DNA from 2 places in the Pantoea sp. YU22 genome. Region 1 is predicted to be linked to the other one. Evidence: predicted binding sites of a transcription regulator. Region 1 holds the regulator's gene; the other holds the start of a gene.
What was found. Region 1 encodes PhoB, which activates phosphate uptake and scavenging genes when phosphate is short. Its sites were predicted from a motif close to CTGTCATAAAACTGNCNNAT; they were not measured.

Region 1 (7,445 bases):
CGCGCAGGCTGGCCTCATCGCTGAAGTCGGCGGCGGCCAGCGCGGCACTGAGCTGCTGCTGCGCCGCGCTCAGCGACTGAGTGACTTTGGCCTGCTGCGCGTCGAGTTCCGCCGCGCGTCCCGCCAGCTGGCTGAGCTGGCTCTGCGTTTTTTGCAGCGCCTCCAGCGCGGCGGAGAGCGCGGCCTCCTGCTGCTGGAGCTGCGCCTGCGCCTGTCGCCGCGCCGCAGCGACGTCGCGATCGCCAAACAGCGCCTGCCGGGCCGCGCGCTGCTGCGTCAGCGTCGCCTCGGTTTGCGCGCGCAGCTGTTGCAGGGTATCGAGCCGCTGACGCTCGCTCTCCACGCGCTGCTGCAGGCTGGCGCACTGCGCTTCGGCGCGCGCCAGCTGCGGTTGTAGCTCGGCGAGCCGCTGCTCGCTCTCAGTCCAGCGCCGCCAGCGCTGCTGCTGCTGTTGCAGCCAGCCGTCGCGCGCCGCGGCATCGGGCAGGGCGACTCCCGCACCGGCCAGTTCCTGCTGCAGCGCGTCGCTGCGCTCCCGCCATTCGCGCTCCTCCTGCTCCAGACGCTGCGCCAGCGCTGTGGCGCTCTCCTGCAGGTTAGTGAGCGTTTGCTGGGCCAGTTGAAGCTGCTGCTGATGCTGCTGCAGCGCCTGTTGATGTCGCAGGTACTCATCTTTCGCCTGCTGACGCTGGCGCGCGGCGGCCTCCTGCTGACGGACAAGCTGCTGCAGCGCCTGTTCCTCGCTGCTTTGCTGCTGCTGCCAGGCGGCCAGTGCGGCGCTGTCGCCCGCATCGAATGTAAGCGCCAGCTCACTCTGCAGGGCCTGCCACTGCTGATTTAGCGCGTCCAGCTGCTGGGTTTCTGCGGCAAGCTCTTCCTGCAGTCGCTGCTGTTCGGCTTTCGCCTGCTTAACGGCCTCGCCTTTTTTGATGCCCTGTTCGCGCAGCGCCTCGACCTGCTGTTCCTGATCGGCCAGACGACGCTGATTCTCGCTCAGCTCCAGCGCAGCGTAGCGCTCCACCGCCGGGTGCTGGCAGGAGCCGCACAGGGGGCAGGGCTGCTCCGGCTCAAGGCGTGCGCGCCAGGCCGCCAGATCGGCGATATGCTGCTCCAGCTCGCAGATTTTTTTGATATCGGCCAGCGCTGCTTTTTCGCGTGCAAAGGTCGCGCGCAGCGTTTGCAGCGTCTCGTCATCCTGCCGCAGCGTCTTTTCCAGCGCGGCGAGGCGCTGCTGACGCGCGGAGATATGCTGCTGCAGCGGCGTCCACTGCGAGGCCAGCACCGCCAGCTGCTGGCGCAGCGGGCGGCTCGCCTCAAACTGCGCCTGACGGGCCTGCAGCGCCTGTGGCGGATGGGTCTGCTCTGACGCGGCCTGCGCCTGTTCCGCCCTCTGCAACGCGTCGGCCGCCTGCCGCTCGGCGTGGCTCAGCGGCGTCGCCTGCTGCTGCAGCTGCGCGATATTCGTCTGCCGCTGCGCCAGCGTCTGCTGCTGCTGACGCCGCTGCTCACGAAGCGATTCCAGCGCGGTTTCCCGCTGCGCCAGCTGGGCGAAACGCTCCTGCCACAGCGCCAGTGAAGGGCCCCACTGCGGCAGCGTGCCCTGATCCGCGCGCCACTGCTGCTGCTCCGTCAGCGCCGCCTGTAACTGCTCCCGCTGCGCCGTTTCCTGCTGCAGCGCCTTCTGGCTTTGCGTCAGCGCCTGCTGCTGCTGGTCAGCTTCCCGCTGCTGTTGCTGCGCCTGCGCGAGCAGGGCGGCGATCTGCTGATCGAGCGGGATCACCTGTTCCGTCAGCAGCGTCTCCTGCGCCTGCTGCTCGCGCAGCGCGGCGTCGCGCGCCGCCTGGGCTGCGTCACGGCGCTGCTGGTCGCTTTTTGTCTGCTGTTCGATGGCCTGACGCTGCTGCGCCAGCTGCTGCTGCGTCTGCTGCAGATGTTGCTGTTCATGCAGCAGGCTGTCGCGCTGGACGAGCTTATCGCGCAGCTTCTCCGCCGGTTCGCTGCGCGCCAGGCGCTGGCGATCCGCTTCTGCGCCGAGCCATGCCTGCTCCGCCGCGTCCAGCGCCGCCTGCGCGGCCTGAATATCGCTGTCCAGCTGCTCTGCCTGGGTCAGCCACTGATGCTGCTGATGCAGGCGCGTGTTCTGCTGAGTAAGCGCCTGCTCCGCTTCGGTCAGCGTCGCCAGCTGCTGCTGCAGCGCGTCGCGCGCGTCAGCGTCGAGCAGCGTCAGGGTGCCCGCGCGGCTGCGCAGGTTCTCCAGCGCCAGCCGCGCCGCCTTGTGACGTTCATAGATGGCGACGGAGATCTGGCCGTAGATTTCGGTACCGGTCAGCTCTTCCAGCAGTTCGGCGCGCTCGCCGGGCTTCGCATTCAGGAAGGCGGCGAACTGCCCCTGCGACAGCATCATCGAGCGGGTAAAGCGCTCAAAATCGAGGCCCGACAGCGACTCAATCAGCTTTAGTTTATCGTTTACCTTATCCGCGAAAATTTTGTCGTCGACGCAGCGCGCCAGCTCGACGCGCGGCGCCTGCAGCTTGCCGTCGGCCGCGCCGCGCGCGCGGTTCTGGCTCCAGAAGGCGCGCCAGGCTTCGCCTTTGATCTCAAACTCTACTTCGGCGAGGCATTCGGCGGTGTCGCGCGTCATCAGCCCGTTTTGCGTCTGCGACAGCACGCCGAGGCGCGGCGTCTGGTGATAAAGCGCCAGGCAGATGGCGTCAAGCAGGGTGGTTTTGCCTGCGCCTGTTGCGCCGGTAATGGCGAACAGGCCGTTGCTGGCGAAGGGTTCGGCGCGAAAGTCGATAAACCATTCGCCTTTCAGCGCATTAAGGTTTTTAAAGCGCAGCGTGAGGATCTTCATTCACTCTCCTCAAGGGACGCAAGGGTGGAACGGAACAGGTCGCTGAGGCGCGCCTGCCGCGCCTCATCAATATCTTCCGCCAGTGCGATGCGGCGGGCGAAGACCTCTTCTACCTTTAGCTCGCTCAGGGTTTCGTTTTTCAGCTGCGCCAGGCTGTGCTGACGCTGTTCGCGGCTGCGGCGCAGCAGCAAAACTTCGACCGGCAGCTCAGCGGTCAGCGCTTCGATGCGGCGCTGCAGATCGCTGAGAAACTCCTCGGTGGTGACCTCAATATCGAGCCATACCGGCTTCTCGCCTTCATGGGCGGCGAAAGGTGCCAGCTGGGCTTCGATCTGCGCCAGCGAGCCTTTCAGCATTTTCATCGGCTGGAACGGCGGTACCGGCAGCGCTGTGACGTTTTGTAAGCCTGCGTTACCCAGCTCCACTAAAAACACGCTCTTTTCGCTGCCGAGCTCGTCGAAGCTGAGCGGTAGAGGCGAGCCGCTGTAGCGGATATGATCGCTGTTGGCGACGCGCTGGGCGCGATGGATATGGCCGAGCGCCACGTAATCGACGTCGGGAAAAGCTGACGCGGGAAAGGCGTCGAGCGTGCCGATATAGATATCGCGCACTGAGTCGCTTTTGCTGACGCCGACGGTGGTGAGGTGGCCGGTGGCGATCACCGGCAGCGTCAGCGGATGCGCGCGCGCCGCGTCGACGCTGCGCTGATAATGCGCGGCTATCGCTTCCAGCAGGCTGAGCTGCTTCTCGCGCCCCGACTGGCCCGGCCGGCTGCGCATAATATCGCGCGGACGCAGATAGGGAATGGCGCACAGGAGCGCGCCCGGCTCGCCGGCGCGATCCCGCAGCAGCAGCAGGTTATGATCCGCCTGCGGCGTGGTGATCACCTGGGTATTAAGACAGGCGAGCAGCGCGCGCGACTCGTTGAGCGTGGCGACCGAGTCATGGTTGCCCGCCAGCACCACCAGCTGGCAGCCGGTGGGCTGCAGCGCCACCACGAAACGGTTAAAAAGTTCACGCGCGTAGCTTGGCGGCGTGCCGCTATCAAAGAGATCGCCTGCGACGATCAGCGCATCGACCTGATGCTCTTCAATGCGCGCCAGCAGCCAGTCCAGAAAAGCCTGGTGCTCAGCCGCCCGGCTCTTGTTATAGAAAAACTGACCGAGGTGCCAGTCCGCGGTGTGAATGATGCGCATAAAACTCCCTGCCGTAACGGTTTGCCGGACGATTATACCGGCTATGGCGCAAAAGCGAAAAAAGCCGCGCCGGCTGTCATAAAGCAGTGTTAAAGCGCTGATTAAGCGGCTATGTTTTTCATAAAAGTGTCATAAATCTGACGCATAATGGCGCCGCATATAACGGTGACAGCGGTCACATCAGCAGGAGTTACAATGGCTAAGCGCATTTTGGTTGTGGAAGATGAAGCCCCTATCCGTGAAATGTTGTGCTTCGTTCTGGAGCAGAACGACTACCAGCCCATCGAGGCCGAGGATTATGACAGCGCGGTAGGGAAACTGATTGAGCCCTGGCCAGATTTAATTCTGCTGGACTGGATGTTGCCGGGCGGCAGCGGTATTCAGTTTATTAAACATCTGAAGCGCGAAGCGCTGACCCGCGATATTCCGGTGATGATGCTGACGGCGCGCGGCGAAGAGGAAGATCGCGTGCGCGGTCTGGAAGTGGGCGCGGACGACTATATCACCAAGCCTTTCTCGCCGAAAGAGCTGATGGCGCGTATCAAGGCGGTAATGCGCCGCATTTCGCCGATGGCGGTGGAAGAGGTGATCGAGATGCAGGGCCTGAGTCTGGACCCTTCGTCGCACCGCGTGATGTCGGAGTCGACGCCGCTGGAAATGGGGCCGACCGAATATAAACTGCTGCACTTCTTTATGACGCATCCAGAGCGCGTCTACAGCCGCGAACAGCTGCTGAACCACGTCTGGGGCACCAATGTGTACGTGGAGGATCGCACCGTTGACGTGCACATCCGCCGCTTACGTAAGGCGCTGGAAGTTTCCGGCCATGACCGCATGGTTCAAACCGTTCGCGGTACGGGGTATCGTTTCTCCGCCCGCTACTAAACGGAGTCTTAACCGTGCTGGAACGACTCTCCTGGAAGAGATTGCTCTCTGAGCTGGCGCTGGCGTCTCTGCCCGCGCTGATTATCGGGCTGATTTTCGGTTATCTGCCCTGGCTACTGCTGATTAGCGCCCTGGCGGTGCTGCTGTGGCACTTTCACAATCTGATGCGCCTGTCGCACTGGCTGTGGGTGGATCGCACCATGACGCCCCCAACGGGCCAGGCGAGCTGGGAGCCGCTGTTTTACGGCCTTTATCAGATGCAGCTGCGCAACCGGCGGCGGCGGCGCGAGCTGGGCAATCTGATTAAGCGCTTTCGCAGCGGCGCCGAGACGCTGCCCGACGCGGTGGTGCTGACCACGGAAGAGGGCACCATTTTCTGGTGCAACGGGCTGGCGCAGCAGCATCTTGGCTTGCGCTGGCCGGAAGATAACGGGCAGAACATCCTTAACCTGCTGCGCTATCCCGAATTCTCCCGCTACATCCGCCAGCGCGATTTCAATAAGCCGCTCACCTTAATCCTGAATAACCAGCACCATATGGAGTTCCGCGTTATGCCCTATAGCGAAGGGCAGTGGCTGATGGTGGCGCGCGACGTCACGCAGATGCACCAGCTGGAGGGCGCGCGCCGCAACTTTTTCGCCAACGTCAGCCACGAGCTGCGCACGCCGCTTACGGTGCTGCAGGGCTATCTGGAGATGATGAACGACTCGGTAATGAACGAGCGCTCGCGCGGCAAGGCGCTGCAGACTATGCAGGAGCAGACGCGCCGGATGGACAGCCTGGTGCGCCAGCTGCTGACGCTGTCGCGTATCGAGGCCGCGCCAGCGATCGATATGAAAGAGACGGTAGACGTGCCGATGATGCTGCATCTGCTGCAGCGCGAAGCGGAGACGCTGAGCAGCGGCCGCCACGAGATCCATTTTCATACCGACCCGCATCTCAAGGTGCTCGGCGATGACGATCAGCTGCGCAGCGCCATCTCTAACCTGGTCTATAACGCGGTGAACCATACGCCGGAAGGCACCCGTATCGACATCAGCTGGCTGCGCAACCGGCAGGGCGCGCAGTTTAAGGTATGCGACAACGGGCCTGGTATTCCGGCTGAACATCTGCCGCGCCTGACGGAGCGCTTCTACCGCGTAGATAAGGCGCGCTCGCGCGCAACCGGCGGCAGCGGGCTGGGACTGGCGATCGTTAAGCACGCCCTCAGCCACCATAACGCGCGGCTGGAGATCACCAGCATTCCCGATAAAGAGACCTGTTTTACCTTTACGCTGCCGTCGAGGTTGATCGTCAGCGCGGGATTGCAGGAGAATGCCGTCCATTAACCGTTAATGGAATCTTTCATGCGCGCCTTGCTGCTGTTGCTTTCACTTTTTATGCCCGCGATGACGCTGGCGGCGCCGCAGCCCGAAATGCTGACCGGCAACCTCAGCAGCGTCGGATCAGACACGCTGGGCACGCTGATGATGCTATGGAGCGAGGATTTCAGCGCGCTGGCGCCGGGCGTGAATTTGCAGGTGCAGGCCTCTGGCTCTTCCACCGCGCCGACCGCGCTGGCGGCAGGCGCCGCGCAGCTAGGCCCGATGAGCCGTCCCATGCAGGCGGAAGAGCGACAAACCTTTCAGGCGCGCTATGGCTATGCGCCTCTCGCCGTACCGGTGGCGCTCGACGCGCTGGTGGTGGTGGTCAATCAGCGCAACCCGCTGACGCAGATCGATATGCGCCAGCTGGACGCTATTTTTTCCGTGACGCGCCTGTGCGGTGCGACTCAGGTGCCAACGCGCTGGGGCGATATGGGCGAGCGCCAGCCCGACTGGGCGCGCCGACCGATCCAGCGCTACGGGCGCAATTCCGCCTCGGGGACCTGGGGTTTCTTTAAACAGCAGGCGCTGTGCAACGGCGATTTTCGTTCTGACGTGGCGGAGTTTCCCGGCTCAGCGGCCGTGGTACAGGCGGTCGCCGCTAATCCGCGCAGCATCGGCTACGCCAGCTTCGGCTTTCATCTCAGCGGTGTGAAGATGCTCGCTGTAGTCGATGCGCAGGGCGCGGCGGTCGCACCGGACGCCGACTCTATCCGCAGCGGGCGTTATCCCTGGGCGCGCCCGCTCTATATCTACGTTAATAAACCCCCTGGCAAACCACTGCCGCCGCTGGTAAATGCCTTTTTACATCAGGTGCTCTCGCCGCAGGGGCAGCAGCGAGTCAGCGAGGCAGGCTATCTGCCGTTATCGGCGGCGCAGCGCGCGCAGGCGCTGGCGGCGATTGAAGCGCAGTGAACGCTAACATGAATTTTTTTCATCACAGCTGAAATTTCTTCTGTTGCAGATGAACCGCGCTCATGTCACTCTGTTTCCAGACGTTTAGCCATCCAGATGGCTGCACATAACTTAGCGAAATTATTCCCTGCCGTAATTAACGGTCAGGGTGTCAGGAGTGAAGATGACCGTACAGACCGCCCCCTTCCGCGCCGATACCGTCGGCAGCTTCCTGCGTCCCGCCGCGATTAA
Region 2 (7,445 bases), on a different contig from region 1:
TGGTCCAGAAGGCGTCGAGGTAGTAGCTGTCCTGAAACAGACGCCTGAAGTTTTCGAAGCCGACAAAGGTGCTGGAGATGCCGAACGGGTCAAGGCTCTGCAGCGAATACCACAGGGCTTCGCCCGCGGGCCAGAGGAAAAAGATAGCGGTAATCAGCAGCTGCGGCAGCACCAGCAGATAGGGCAACAGACTGGTGCGGAACACCGGGCGAGATGAAGACATAGCGTACTCTGTCTGAGAAAGAGAACAGGGTCGGCGCGCGCCGACCCTTTTACCGAACGGAATTACTTCACTTGCTGTTCAAAGCGGCGCAGCAGCTCGTTGCCGCGTTTCACCGCGTTATCCAGCGCAGCCTGTGGCGACTGTTTGCCGGTCCAGACGCCTTCCAGCTCCTCGTCAACCACGGTGCGGATCTGCGGCATATTGCCCAGACGCATGCCTTTAGTGAACGGCAGCGGATCTTTGTTCAGCATCTGACGCGTCGCGATATCCGCGCCAGGGTTCTTGTCATAGAAGCCCTGCTGCTTGCTCAGCTCGTAAGCCGCGGTGGTGATCGGCAGGTAGCCGGTTTTCTGGTGCCATTCGGCAGCGATTTCCGGCTGCGCGAGGAACTGCATAAACTCCGCGACGCCCTTATAGGTATCGGCGTTTTTGCCCTTCATCACCCACAGGCTGGCCCCGCCGATAATGGCGTTCTGCGGCGCGTTCGGCACGGTTTCGTCATACGGCATCATGCCGACGCCGTAGTTGAATTTGGCGTAGTGCTTGATATCCGCCAGCGAACCAGAGGAGGCGGTAGTAATACCGCAGTCGCCGTTATAGAACTTGGCGGTGGACTCGTCTTTACGGCCAAAGTAGGTGAAGTCGCCTTTCTTGTTCATATCCTCCAGCATCTGGATATGGCGTACCTGCACCGGCTTGTTGAATTCCAGCACCGCATCGGTGCCGTCGAAGCCGTTGTTTTTGCTGGCGACCGGCAAGGCGTGCCAGGCGCTGAAGTTTTCGATCTGGATCCAGCCCTGCCAGCCGCTGGCGTAGCCGCAGGTCAGGCCCGCTTTACGCAGCGCGTCGGCATCTTTCGCCAGCTCCTGCCAGGTTTTCGGCGGCTGGTCGGGGTTCAGGCCCGCTTTTTTAAAGGCGTCCTTGTTGTAGTAGAGCACCGGCGTGGAGCTGTTGAACGGCTGAGAAATCAGATGGCCGCTGGCATCGCTGTAGTAGCCCGCCACGGTCGGCACGAACTGTTTTTCGTCAAAGGGGATGCCCGCGTCCTGGAAAACCTGATGCACCGGCACGATCGCCTTCGAGGCCATCATGGTTGCGGTGCCGACTTCGTAAACCTGCAAAATGGCTGGCGCTTTGCCGGAACGTACCGCTGCGATGCCTGCCGCGAGGCTCTGCTCGTAGTTACCTTTGTAGGTTGGAACAATTTTATAGTCGGGATGCGCCTGGTTAAAACGTTGCGCCAGAGAGTCGACTTCTTTGCCTAACTCGCCCTCCATAGAATGCCAGAAAGGAATCTCAGTGGCGGCCAGCGCATTGCCGCTGATAGCCAGGCCCAGAACCGCACTCATCAGGCTACGACGAAAAGTAAACACGGACATAGAATTTTCCTGTGCAGGTAGGTACGCGCGATATCACGCATTTTTTGTTCGCGGTGTAACATGACACGGGGAAATGACGGATTAATAACAGATAAATGACAGCCGTATGACGGCAAGATGAAAGGGTTTAGCTGACCTTTTTAACAGACTACAGCCGCAGGCCATTGGCGACGCAGCCAGATTACGGACGGCCAGGGCACAGTCACCGGAGCGTACATGCAGTACGCGAGGATGACGAGCGCTGCCCAACCGCAATCTGGCAAGCCAGCCAGCCCTAGGCGCCTAAATAGGCGCTGCGGACGGCTTCGTTGGAGAGCAGGGCTTCCCCGGTATCTTCCAGCACCACATGGCCGTTTTCCAGCACATAGCCGCGATCCGCCAGCTTCAGCGCCTGATTGGCGTTCTGCTCCACCAGGAAGATAGTCATCCCCTCTTTGCGCAGCTGTTCGATGGTGTCGAAGATCTGCTGGATAATAATCGGTGCCAGTCCTAGCGAAGGCTCATCCAGCAGCAGCAGACGCGGCTGGCTCATCAGCGCGCGGCCGATCGCCAGCATCTGCTGCTCGCCGCCGGACATGGTGCCCGCACGCTGGATTTTACGCTCCGCCAGGCGTGGGAAGAGTTCATAGACGCGCGCGATGCGCGTCTGATAATCCCGGCGGCTGGCAAAGAAACCGCCCATCGCCAGGTTCTCTTCCACCGTCATGCGCGAGAACACCCGGCGTCCTTCCGGCACGATAGCGATCGCCTCGCGCATGATGCGCGCGGTTTGCCAGTCGGTAATCACTTTGCCGTCAAAGGTAATCGTGCCCTGCGTGGCGCGTGGCTCGCCGCACAGCGTGCCGAGCAGCGTGGTTTTTCCCGCGCCGTTGGCGCCGATCAGGGTGACAATTTCCCCCTGGCTGATATGCAGACTGACGTTATGCAGCGCCTGGATCTTGCCGTAGTGCGCGCTGACGTTATTAACGGATAACATCGGGTTTGCCATGTTACGCCTCTCCTAAATAGGCTCGGATCACATCCGGATTGTTGCGCACCTCTTCCGGCGTGCCGTTGGCCAGCGGCGTACCCTGGTTCACCACATAGATACGGTCGGAAATACCCATCACCAGCTTCATATCGTGTTCAATCAGCAGCACGGAAACTTTGTGCTCGCCGCGCAGTTCAGCAATCAGCTCATCCAGCTCGTGCGTCTCTTTCGGGTTCAGCCCGGCCGCCGGTTCGTCCAGCATCAGGATCTCCGGGCGCGTCACCATGCAGCGCGCAATCTCCAGACGGCGCTGCTGGCCGTAAGCCAGATTGCCCGCCTGGCGGTTAGCGAGATCGAGCAGCCCGATGCGCTCCAGCCAGGTGGCGGCGCGATCCAGCGCTTCGCTCTCGCCGCGACGAAACGCAGGCGTTTTTAATAAGCCGGAAAAGAGGCCGCTTTTCAGATGCTGATGCTGCGCCACCAGCAGGTTCTCAATAACCGTCATCTCACGGAACAGGCGAACGTGCTGAAAAGTGCGCACCACGCCCATCCGGGCGATCTTCTGGCCGGGCAGGCCTTCCAGATGCTGCTCGCGCAGCTTAATGGTGCCGCCGGTCGGCTTGTAGTAGCCGGTCAGGCAGTTGAAAACGGTGGTCTTGCCCGCGCCGTTCGGGCCGATCAGCGAGACGATCTCCTGCGGGCGCAGCTCCAGCGCCACGTTATTGACCGCCAGCAGGCCGCCGAAGCGCATCATCAGACCCTCAACGGCTAATAAAGGCTGAATCATGCCTGCTCTCCTTGTTTCTGTTTCAGTTTCAGATGCGGACGCTTCATCGGCAGCAGCCCCTGCGGACGCCAGATCATCATCAGCACCATCAGGCCGCCCAGCACCAGCATGCTGTATTCATTCAGGTCGCGCATCAGCTCGCGCGAAACCACCAGCAGGATAGCGGCGAGGATAACGGCGAACTGCGAGCCCATACCGCCCAGCACCACAATCGCCAGCACAAAGGCTGATTCGACAAAGGTAAAAGATTCCGGGCTGACAAAGCCCTGGCGCGCGGCGAATAGCGTACCGGCGAAGCCCGCGAAGGCGGCGCTGATGGTAAAGGCGGTCAGCTTGATGCGCGTCGGGCTCAGGCCGAGCGAGCGACAGGCGATCTCATCTTCGCGCAGCGCTTCCCACGCGCGGCCCAGCGGCATACGCAGCAGGCGATTGATCACGAACAGCGTCAGCGCCACCAGCAGCAACGCCACCAGGTAGAGGAAAATGACGCGATCGCTGGGGTCATATTTCAAGCCGAAAAATTCGTGGAACGTGCTCCAGCCGCCTTCAGAGACTTTGCGGCCAAACTCCAGGCCGAACAGCGAAGGTTTCGGGATCTGTGCAATGCCGTTAGGGCCGCCGGTAATGGCGGTGTTATTCAGCAGCAGGATACGCACGATTTCGCCGAAACCGAGGGTGACAATCGCCAGATAGTCGCCGCGCAGACGCAATACCGGAAAGCCGAGCAGCAGGCCGAACAGCGCCGACACGATGCCCGCCAGCGGCAGACACTCCCAGAAGCCGAGACCAAAGTAGTGGTTCAGCAGCGCAAAAGTATAAGCGCCGATGGCGTAGAAGCCGCCGTAGCCGAGCACCAGCAGACCCGAGAGGCCAACCACCACGTTCAGGCCCAGGCCAAGCATTACGTAGATCAGCGTCAGCGTGGCGATATCCACCGCGCCGCGCGACACGAAAAAGGGCCAGGCCACCGCTACGACGATCAGCGCCAGCATAAACAGCTTCTGCTTAGGCGTAGAGCCGTCGATGCCGGGCAACACCAGCGTCGGGCCGGCGATCTTTTTCATGCCGCGCTGCCAGAACGGGCGCAGCAGCTGAAACAGAAAAACCACCGCGCAGCCGACGAAAATCCAGTTCCAGCGCACGTCCCCGGCGCTCTGCACCACCAGTCGCGTGCCGTCCAGGCCGAGCCGCATCCCCATAAAGAAGCTGGCCAGCACCAGCAGCATGACGGTGGAGATCAGCGCATTGATAAAGGAGGACTTCATACTTTTTCTACCTCCGGACGACCCAGGATACCGGTCGGCATGACCAGCAGCACCACGATCAGCAGCGCAAAAGAGACGACGTCTTTATATTCAGTGCTGAGATAGGCGGAGGTCAGCGCTTCGGCGATGCCGAGCACCAGGCCGCCGATCATCGCGCCCGGAATGCTGCCGATGCCGCCAAGCACCGCGGCGGTAAAGGCCTTCATGCCCGCCATAAAACCGATAAAGGGGTTAATGGAGCCGTAGAACTGGCCGAGCAGCACGCCCGCCACCGCCGCCATCGCCGCACCGATCACAAAGGTCAGCGAAATCACGCGGTCAGTATTGATGCCGAGCAGGCTCGCCATCTTCAGGTCTTCGGCGCAGGCGCGGCAGGCGCGACCCATACGCGAATAGCGAATAAACAGCGTCAGCGCCAGCATCGCCAGAAAGGTCACCAGCCAGATCACGATCTGCATGGTGGAGATGGTGGCGGCAAAGCCGTTGCTCTGGCCCAGCGTCCACTGGCCGGTGATCAGGCTCGGCAGCGCGAGGTCGCGTGAGCCCTGCGTCAGGCTGACGTAGTTTTGCAGGAAGATCGACATGCCGATGGCGGAGATCAACGCGATCAATCGCTTCGACGATCGCACCGGCTTATAGGCGACACGCTCAATGCTCCAGCCGTAGGCGCTGGAGATCAGGATCGCCATCACAAAGCCAGCGGCGATCATCAGCCAGCCGGTGTCGATGCCCATCATCATCAGGGCGGCGATAACGATAAAAGAGACATAGCTGCCGATCATATAGACCTCGCCGTGAGCGAAGTTGATCATGCCGATAATGCCGTAAACCATGGTGTAACCAATGGCGATCAGCGCGTAGGTGCTGCCGAGAGTGACCCCGTTAAGCATCTGCTGAGTGAAATAAAGAAACTGCTCGGACATAGTGAAGACCTGCATTAGAACGGGAAAATCCCCTGCCGTAGCGGCAAGGGATTTGTCTGCCGATGGGACGATTACTTAACCGCGGTAGAAGAACCGTCTTTGTGCCATTTAAATACGCCGAACTCGAAACCTTTCAGATCGCCTTTCTGGTCCCAGCTCAGGTTGCCCATCACTGTCGGTACCGGCTCGCCACCCTTCAGGTTTTTCGCAATCTCTTCCGGCTCGTCGCTTTTGCTGCGCTCGATGCCAGCCACCAGCGACTGGATCGCCGCGTAGGTGGTCCAGACGAACGGACCGGTCGGATCTTTGCGGTTCTGCGCGCTGTTGGCTTTGATAGCGTCAACGATCGCTTTGTTCTCCGGTAGCTGGTCGTAGCGCTTCGGCAGCGTCACGTAGATGCCTTCCGAGGCGTCGCCTGCGATATTAGAGAGCGAGGCGTTGCCCACGCCTTCAGGTCCCATAAAGCCAGCGTTCAGACCCGCCGCTTTCGCCTGGCGCAGGATCTGGCCCATTTCCGGGTAGTAACCGCCGTAGTAAACGAAGTCCACATTCTCTTTCTTCAGACGCGCAATCAGCGTAGAGAAGTCTTTATCGCCTGCGGTAATGCCTTCAAACAGCACCACGTTGCCGCCTTTGGCTTTCAGGGTTTTCTGCACGGATTCCGCCAGCCCCTGGCCGTACTGCTGCTTGTCATGCACCACGGCAATACGCTTGGGTTTGATCTCGCTGAGGATATAGTTAGCAGCGGTCGGGCCCTGATCGGAGTCGAGCCCGGTGGTGCGCATAATGGTGGCATAACCGCGTGCGGTCAGCTCTGGCGCGGTCGCCGCCGGGGTGATCATCAGCACGCCTTCGTCGTTATAAATGTCAGACGCAGGCTGGGTAGAAGAGGAGCAAAGATGGCCGATAACATATTTAATGCCGTCGTTGACGACTTTGTTCGCCACCGCCACGGCCTGTTTCGGGTCGCAGGCGTCGTCATACTCTACGCCCACCAGTTTGTTGCCGTTCACGCCGCCTTTGGCGTTGATATCTTTAATCGCCTGAGCGGCGCCGGTGAACTGCATATCGCCATACTGCGCTACCGGGCCGGTCACGGCACCCACGATAGCGATTTTGATATCGGCAGCCAGGGCGGCGTGGCTCATCGCCAGCGCAACGCAACCCGCCAGTAATGCGCGGCCTTTACTCATTTTCATGCGGACTTCCCCATCTTGTTGTGTCTGTGATTTGTGGTTTGCTGTTGCTACCGGATAAAGCCGAAAAATGATGTTTATGAACGATTTAGCGTGCTTTTCCGGTATTTTTTGATAATAAGGCTTTATTTTTCAGGTTATTAAACAGGAAGTTTCTTCTGTAAATCAACTGACCTGTTGGGAAATAGCGGGCCGAAACAGCATAATCATCTGGTTGTTATGCAGGCTTTTTCTCCATTTCTCCAGCGCGTTATGCTGGCTTATGCGCCGCTTATTGTTCTTTATCTCCTCTATCCTGGCATCCCGGCCATCTTTTGACCTGTTTTCAACTTAAAAAAGTGACGGCGCTCTGACTGTATAAATTCGCTACACTATGCCCTTTCGACTAGTACAGGTGTTTGTTATGAAGCTGACTATTCTGCGCCTGACCACCTTCAGCCCGCAGGACCACATCGATCTGGCGAAAATCTGGCCAAACGAAGATATTGCGGCGCTGGAAAAAAGCCTGAGTGAAAACCAGCGCCTTTACGCCGCGCGCTTTAATGAACGGCTGCTGGGTGCGCTAAAGCTGGAGATTGTGGGATCGCAGGGGAAAATTTCGCAGCTGGAGGTGCGTGAGGTGACGCGGCGGCGCGGCGTGGGTCAATATCTGATGGAAGAGACGATGGCGCAAAACGGCTCTGTCTCAAGCTGGTGGGTAGC

Region 2: the regulator PhoB is predicted to act here: its motif matches at 1,674-1,693, upstream of ugpB (sn-glycerol-3-phosphate ABC transporter substrate-binding protein UgpB).

What each region holds. Positions count from the first base shown of each region.
Region 1 covers NZ_RYDU01000003.1:152,729-160,173, forward strand. The annotation lists gene EKL29_RS07380 (AAA family ATPase) at 1-2,854, opposite strand, end outside; gene sbcD (exonuclease subunit SbcD) at 2,851-4,050, opposite strand; gene phoB (phosphate response regulator transcription factor PhoB) at 4,246-4,935, shown strand; gene phoR (phosphate regulon sensor histidine kinase PhoR) at 4,950-6,263, shown strand; gene EKL29_RS07400 (PstS family phosphate ABC transporter substrate-binding protein) at 6,282-7,214, shown strand; gene EKL29_RS07405 (cobalamin-independent methionine synthase II family protein) at 7,378-7,445, shown strand, end outside.
Region 2 covers NZ_RYDU01000007.1:91,526-98,970, forward strand. The annotation lists gene ugpA (sn-glycerol-3-phosphate ABC transporter permease UgpA) at 1-223, opposite strand, end outside; gene ugpB (sn-glycerol-3-phosphate ABC transporter substrate-binding protein UgpB) at 286-1,602, opposite strand; gene livF (high-affinity branched-chain amino acid ABC transporter ATP-binding protein LivF) at 1,877-2,590, opposite strand; gene livG (high-affinity branched-chain amino acid ABC transporter ATP-binding protein LivG) at 2,592-3,359, opposite strand; gene EKL29_RS12210 (high-affinity branched-chain amino acid ABC transporter permease LivM) at 3,356-4,624, opposite strand; gene livH (high-affinity branched-chain amino acid ABC transporter permease LivH) at 4,621-5,547, opposite strand; gene EKL29_RS12220 (branched-chain amino acid ABC transporter substrate-binding protein) at 5,619-6,746, opposite strand; gene panM (aspartate 1-decarboxylase autocleavage activator PanM) at 7,147-7,445, shown strand, end outside.